One region of the Bacillus sp. WC2507 genome, then DNA from elsewhere that is predicted to be linked to it. Evidence: riboswitches for the same ligand, from Rfam matches in the RefSeq annotation. Region 1 holds a riboswitch; each other region holds the start of a gene.
The links. A riboswitch is a leader RNA that binds a small molecule or an ion and turns the genes downstream of it on or off. The one in region 1 is predicted to bind magnesium.
Positions count from the first base shown of each region.

Region 1 (2,279 bases):
CATAAATTGTCCGTAGACACTTGTTGCGTAAAAAGCACGAAATAATAGTGCCATACCATCAACTAATAATACTTTTTTCATAATTCCTCTCCTACCCAAAAAATAATAACCCCACGTCATCACGTAAGGTTATATAAATAGATTACCATTCTACGTTTTTTCAACTTTGTCTATTATACATTGTTTTTGTATATTTAGCATCATTTACACATTAGGACGTTCTACTACAACAAGTATGAAGAATTCCTGAATACGTATTTTTCCCAGTCGAAACAACTACAGCCTTTGCATTTCCGCCAACAATATACGTCCCTTTGAAACATACATTTTCAAGTTCAAGTGGATTATAGTCTTTCATTCGTTTTAAAGGAATAAATCGTTTACGCTCAAGGTGATAGCAACTTTCAAATTTCTCAATACTTACATCTTTTCCTGTTAGCACAGATTCATTTACTAATAAATCATTCGCGTAAATGATACGTACATCTGCTGGTACTGTATCGCCTTCTGAAAGAAAAATCATATCACCAGGAACAAGTTCTTGTACTGGTAAATCCATCATTTTTAATTCACCGTTTAAACCTGTTACACTTGAACACGCTACTCGAGACACAGTAATTTTCTCACATTGTAATCTATCACGCACATGTTGTTTTGAAAAACCTGGGATCATTCCACTTAGCTTCATCATTACTTCTGCAATACGCGCTCTTTTTGAAGTTAATTCATTTCGGCCGTATACTTGAATGCGTTTTTGTGCCTCTTTCATAGATAATCCGTCTCTTGTTGTTTTAAAATACGCAAATACAGATTTTACATCTCTCGTTGCGATTTCAATTAATAAATCTTTATTTTTTTGAAGCATTGTTTGTTCTTTCATTGATTTTTTACTTAATTTATATGACGTGTTACCCACAGTTTTGTTTGCATATAACATATTATCGTCTCCTCCTGTACAACATAGGAAGAAACGCTTTGTTTCTCAATTTTTCCACTTTACCGCGAAAGTGTCTAGCGCTTAAACGTGCATATAAACGCTACATTACGATAAATATAGAGGGAGGAACAAGTCGTTTCCTGCCTACATCATATATTTTTGATTTGAAGTATATGGGTAACGGAACCGAGTCAGAATTTGACATGCTCCTCACCTCCTCGTTTAATTTTATAGTTTATACTATGAAACTACTCATAGCTTGGTAACAAAAAGACCCTTACTCCGAAAAGAGTAAAGGTCATGACATACACAAATAAACGATTCCTAATACAATTAGAAATCTACGGACCTCTCCCTCGCCGAGTTTTAGCACTGTATAGCATAGGTACATTACCAGCTACGTTAAGAAAAACCTTAATTCGATCATTCCTGTTGACCCATTGGCGTCTCTCGACATTTTTGGGCAGTAGCATTTCTCTATACAGGAGCCTCACCTAACAGAGACTTATTTTTATTATATAGAAAATGTTACTCTTATTTAAAATAGATGTCAACAGTAGCCTACAATTTTTTCGAAAGGTATGGCAAACTAACGTAAAGTTTTTAATAAGTTATACAACCTGCAATTACAATCCCAATGGAAAGCGATAAAAACATAAGGAAAAGACCGACTGCTTGATTATCTTCTTCGAGACTTTTATTTATATTAAAGCGTGGTGTAAGCCACTCAGCTAGATAAAAGACGATAATTTGAGCCAAAATCCCAACTGCTCCCCACGAAACCATATCAAGAAGTGAAATGGAATTAGCTGCTGTCGAATATAAAACAATAGCTAATCCAAGTAATCGTCCTCCAAGCACATAGCTTACCGCCTTATTTCCTTGGGCCATTAACTTAAATTCTTTTACTTTCGTTGTCACTTCCATCAGGAAAAGACCAATACATAAAAGTCCCAATGTTACTGCTAAATATAATAAAAAATTAATCATATACTTTCCTCCTTTTTTATACCTACCGGTAAATAGTACGATTCATTCCCCGTAATTTTTCCCCCGCGCGAATACCGATACTACTCGCTTTTCCAGCAATTAAAAACGAACCAAACACATACGACAGTTTCTCCATCCCTTTCTCTGTTTCCAAAGATATGACTGGAAGTTCTGTATACTTTTGAAATATCGGTAGTGACGCTTTATACGTTTGGTGTGCATTTTGAAGCATAATATTTTCGTCCTTATCGCGAACGGTAATTGTATCTCCTTCTCTCCCAAATGAAGGTTTTTGAACGAAAAAATCTTTTCCTAAAAATAAATCTGGTTCTAGATATGTAGGTAACATATA
Region 1 is NZ_JBQXPN010000001.1:4,085,423-4,087,701, forward strand. Features, by position in the region: gene ACUN28_RS21470 (5'-3' exonuclease) at 1-81, opposite strand, end outside; gene ACUN28_RS21475 (P-type ATPase) at 212-937, opposite strand; M-box (ykoK) riboswitch at 1,281-1,446, opposite strand; gene ACUN28_RS21480 (DUF350 domain-containing protein) at 1,541-1,927, opposite strand; partial or broken gene ACUN28_RS21485 (glutathionylspermidine synthase family protein) at 1,924-2,279, opposite strand, start outside.

Region 2 (2,279 bases), on a different contig from region 1:
TTCAAAATTTAAACCAGAATTTAATATTTGTCAACTGACTTTAAATTCCATTCATAAAAAAATCTTTTATAGAAAATGAAATTATATTTTACTACAAATTTAAAACTCCACTTAAAAAACATAGAATTCAAATAGATTTTATTTGAAGAAACGTTATAAAATATATGAAACTTATTGTTTATAATTAATTTTCACCTTTATAACAGAAAATGAATGATTAGTTATTCTTTACTTCAAAAGAACATTTTTCCAAAAATCTTCTTTTATGATTAAAATCTTCTTTACTGTTTATCAAATTTATATGATTAAACTACTTAATCAAACGATACACTACAAGTGGAATATATGTATTTATACGCAATGATTACATACATTTTCTCACATCATTTCTCAAAGCGCTATAAAGCAATAAAACATATAAAATTAGCAATACGGTTACTTGACAAGCAAAAAAAATATATTTATGCTTGCAACACGAAACAAATACATAAAATTTATATTGCTAAACCTGTTAGGTGAGGCTCCTATACAAACACAGGCTATTGCCCAAAAATGTCGAAAGACGCCAATGGGTAGAACAGGAATTGTCGGATTAAGGCTCTTCTTAAGATAGCTAAGTAATGAATTTTCATTACTTTACGTTGTATAGTGCCAAAGCTCTACTAGGGGGAGAAAAGCCTTATTTAGTCATGCCATTTTAAATCCCTCTAGTTACATACTAGGGGGATTTTTGCGTAAAAAAACAGGGAGTAAGCAATAGAATCATCCTAAACAAAAGTCATATTTAGTAATTGACGAGAACAAGATTCTATTCATTAGCAAATGTAATATTATGTTTTGTTTTAAATCAGGAGGATATTAAAATGAAAAAAATATTAAAACTCGATTATTTATTGCTCCTTCCTCTATTCATAACATGTACTTTAGGGATTATCATGATGTATAGTGCGAGCTCCATTGTCGCTGTCCAGCATTACGGTTATAACAGTAGACACTTTGTTGATTCTCAATTAACAAAGCTACTTTTAGGAACAATAGGATTAATAGTTTGTGCTATACTCCCATATGAAATATGGAAAAAACGAATAGTTTCAATCTGTATTATGGTTGGGGGAATTTTTTTATTAATTATGGTTTTATGGAAAGGAAAAATAGTAAATAATGCTCAATCATGGATCTTTGGAATACAGCCAGCTGAATTTCTTAAATTAGGAACAATACTTGTAACAGCTCGTTTTTTTGCATTACGACAAGAACAAGCTAAAAATAATTGGAGTGCTATCGGAAAACTTTTATTTTTTTTAGCTACAATTTTTTTTCTTATCTTTAAACAACCAAATTTAGGATCTGCACTTTTAATATTAGGTATAGGTTTTAGCATATTTCTTTGTTCAGGAATAAATATAAATCTACTAATCAAAAGAACTACCATCGGTTCTATTTTATGGTTACCTATTTTATATTATTTGATTCAATATAGTTTATCAGAAGTTCAAAAGACACGTATTACTACGATTTTCAATCCCTTTGTTGATGCACAAGGAAATGGATACCAGCTTGTAAATTCTTTTATTGCCATTGGCTCTGGAGGAATCACTGGTCGTGGGTTTGGAAATAGTATACAAAAAACAGGTTATCTGCCAGAACCACACACTGATTTTATAATGGCAATAGTTTCTGAAGAACTAGGATTTATTGGTGTATTTATTATCTTAACTGGAGTTTTGACTATAGTACTTCGCTCCTTAAAAATTGGACAATTATGTGTAGATCCATTCGGCAGTTTTATAGCAATTGGTATAGGATGTATGATCGGTATGCAATCAGTTGTAAATTTAGGTGGTATTACAGGACTATTTCCTCTTACAGGTACCCCATTTCCATTTGTAAGTTTTGGTGGAAGTTCTTTAATGGTCAATTTAATAGCAATAGGAATATTGCTTAATGTCTCAATTTTCAATAAAATAAGATATTCTCCTTTTTGATATATTTAATATATGAAGTAAGCGAACAATTTTAAGTTAATCTTCCCTTTTTATTTGGCTAAGTATTCTAAAGCATGAGGAGGCATATGCGGTTGTATTTCTTCATCAAATCAAATTAGCATTTCAGTTATTCCGTGAAAGGGTGCTTTAAAGAAATAATTAAAGCCTAATTTCTCACTTATACACCGAGAAATTAGGCTTTTTATATTTACATTTCCTTAACTATTTAAATCCGTATTTTTTCTGACGCTCCACTTTAAGTAAGTGCAACTGAAGTCTTACCATACACCCCAT
Region 2 is NZ_JBQXPN010000003.1:261,909-264,187, reverse strand. Features, by position in the region: M-box (ykoK) riboswitch at 501-677, shown strand; gene ACUN28_RS29165 (FtsW/RodA/SpoVE family cell cycle protein) at 864-1,985, shown strand.
Region 2: it holds a riboswitch for magnesium, as region 1 does, so the genes downstream of both, ACUN28_RS29165 (FtsW/RodA/SpoVE family cell cycle protein) here and ACUN28_RS21475 (P-type ATPase) in region 1, are expected to answer to the same signal.

Region 3 (2,279 bases), 2.5 Mb from region 1:
TGCCATAATAAGCATGAATGTAATTAAGAGCCAGCTTACTTTGTTTACACCTTTATCAAAGCTTGTTTCTACGCGCTTGCCAATTACCTTATTTGCTAAAGAGCCGAAATACGTATCGGTACTTGTGGAGATGACAACAGCTTTTGCGCTACCACTTACAATATTTGTACCCATAAAACAAAGGTTTTCCATATCGAGTGGATTGTAATTTTTTTTCATGTTTTTCGGTAAAATATGTTTATTCTCTGTATGGTAGCAGTTTTCGTACTTTTCCACAGGAAGTGCTTCCCCAGTTAAAGAAGACTGATTCACAAATAAATCTTTAGCTGATAAAATACGCACATCAGCCGGAACGATATCACCGGCCGAAAGTGAAATAATATCGCCAGGTACAAGTTCTTCAATTGGAATTTCCGTTGGATCATTTTGCTTTAAATTCATTACGTTTTTTGTTTCGTGTACAAATCCATCTATTCTAAAGACGCTTGCCGTTGTTCGAACCATAGCTTTTAACTGATCCGCAGCTTTTTGAGAACGAAACTCTTGTAAAAAGCGGATCGTTGCACTTAGCATTACCATTACAGATACGACAATGGTTCCTTGTATATCATCTGTGAAAAAAGAGAGTGCGCCGAGAGCTAATAAAACAAAAATAAATGGATTTTTAAATGCCAGTAGAAATTGAATGTACCACGGCGATGTTTTATTATGAGCTATTTCATTTGGGCCATATAAAGAAAATCTATGAGACGCTTCTATTTTAGAGAGGCCATTTTGTGTTGTTTCTAAAAGTCGTAACGCATTGTTTACATCTTGTATTGCGACTTCCACCAGTAATCCGTTATTTGTTTTCATATGATTTTGATCGTATGAATGCTTTGTTTCTTGTTTTTGTAAATTTAACATTGGTAGTTCCTCCTTTTTCATGAAGGAGGAAACAATCTGTTACTCAACTATTTAAAATTAGGAGGAACAGCTTCTTTCCTACCTACATGATGAAATATTAACGTAAAACATATTATGGGTATCTGGGCCGAATCATCAATTGCCAACTGTTCCTCACCTCCGTACAATTTAGTAGTTTCTGAATATGCTATGTTTGTTTCATAGTAAGGTGCATATATACGTAAAAAGACCTTTACTCAAAACGAGTAAAGGTCTGAATTCGCAGTTAAAAGAGTCCACAACAAAGACTGTTAGTAAACATAGATAAAAACAGTTTTTGTGTATGACAAAATACATGCACCTCTCCCTCGTTGAGTTTTAGCACTGTATAGCATAGGTACTGAAACCAGCTACGTTAAGAAAGGCCTTCATTCCGACCTTTCCTGTTGACCCATTGGCGTCTCTCGACATTTTTGGGCAGCAGCGTTTCTCTATACAGGAGCCTCACCTAACAGAGACCATATTCAATTACATGTTGAATGTTAGCACTGTAATTTTGTAGTGTCAATACATTTTTTTGAAAACTCAAATAGATTTATGCTGGCTATATAGTAGGAAATAAGAGGAGTTTTTTGAAATAAGGTGGAGAAATAAATAAAAAGCACTGATTACAGTGCTTTTTATTACAGATTATGAGATTGTAGTATTTTCAAAAATAACAATTTCTGAACTATTTGTTGTTGAAACGCGTTGTGCGTAATATGTTAAAGCTGAAGAAATATATGTTGGTAACGAATCATTTGTATGTGTTGTTGTATATTCATGGATTAATTCTTTCAAAGTCGTCCATTCTAATTGTGCTGGGTGATCAGACACGAAAGAACTTACCCAGCGATCAAATGAAGATGAAAAATCAGTTTGTAAACGAAATGCTTCTTTCATAATAAAACGCTCCCTTAAAATGTAGTATAATCATTTTAACATAAAATACGAACGATTACTAAGTTTTTTAAGTATAATGTTCGTGTTATATAGTTGTCTAGATGATTGGTTATGTAAATTCGATTTGCCATTTGAAATAACATTCCGTAAGATGAAAGGTAGATTATATAAAGAGCTGGAGGAAAGAAAGTGGAATTTGTATTTTTAGGAACTGGTGCAGGTGTTCCTTCGAAAGGAAGGAATGTTTCGGCAATTGCTTTGCAATTGTTAGAAGAACGAGGGCAGACTTGGTTATTTGATTGTGGCGAGGCGACGCAACATCAAATATTACATACATCTGTACGCCCACGCCGCATTGAAAAAATATTTATTACGCATTTACATGGTGATCATATTTTTGGGTTGCCTGGTTTATTAGGAAGCCGTTCGTTTCAAGGAGGGACTACACCTTT
Region 3 is NZ_JBQXPN010000001.1:1,562,352-1,564,630, forward strand. Features, by position in the region: gene mgtA (magnesium-translocating P-type ATPase) at 1-906, opposite strand, end outside; M-box (ykoK) riboswitch at 1,241-1,408, opposite strand; gene ACUN28_RS08420 (DUF3932 family protein) at 1,576-1,827, opposite strand; gene rnz (ribonuclease Z) at 2,017-2,279, shown strand, end outside.
Region 3: it holds a riboswitch for magnesium, as region 1 does, so the genes downstream of both, mgtA (magnesium-translocating P-type ATPase) here and ACUN28_RS21475 (P-type ATPase) in region 1, are expected to answer to the same signal.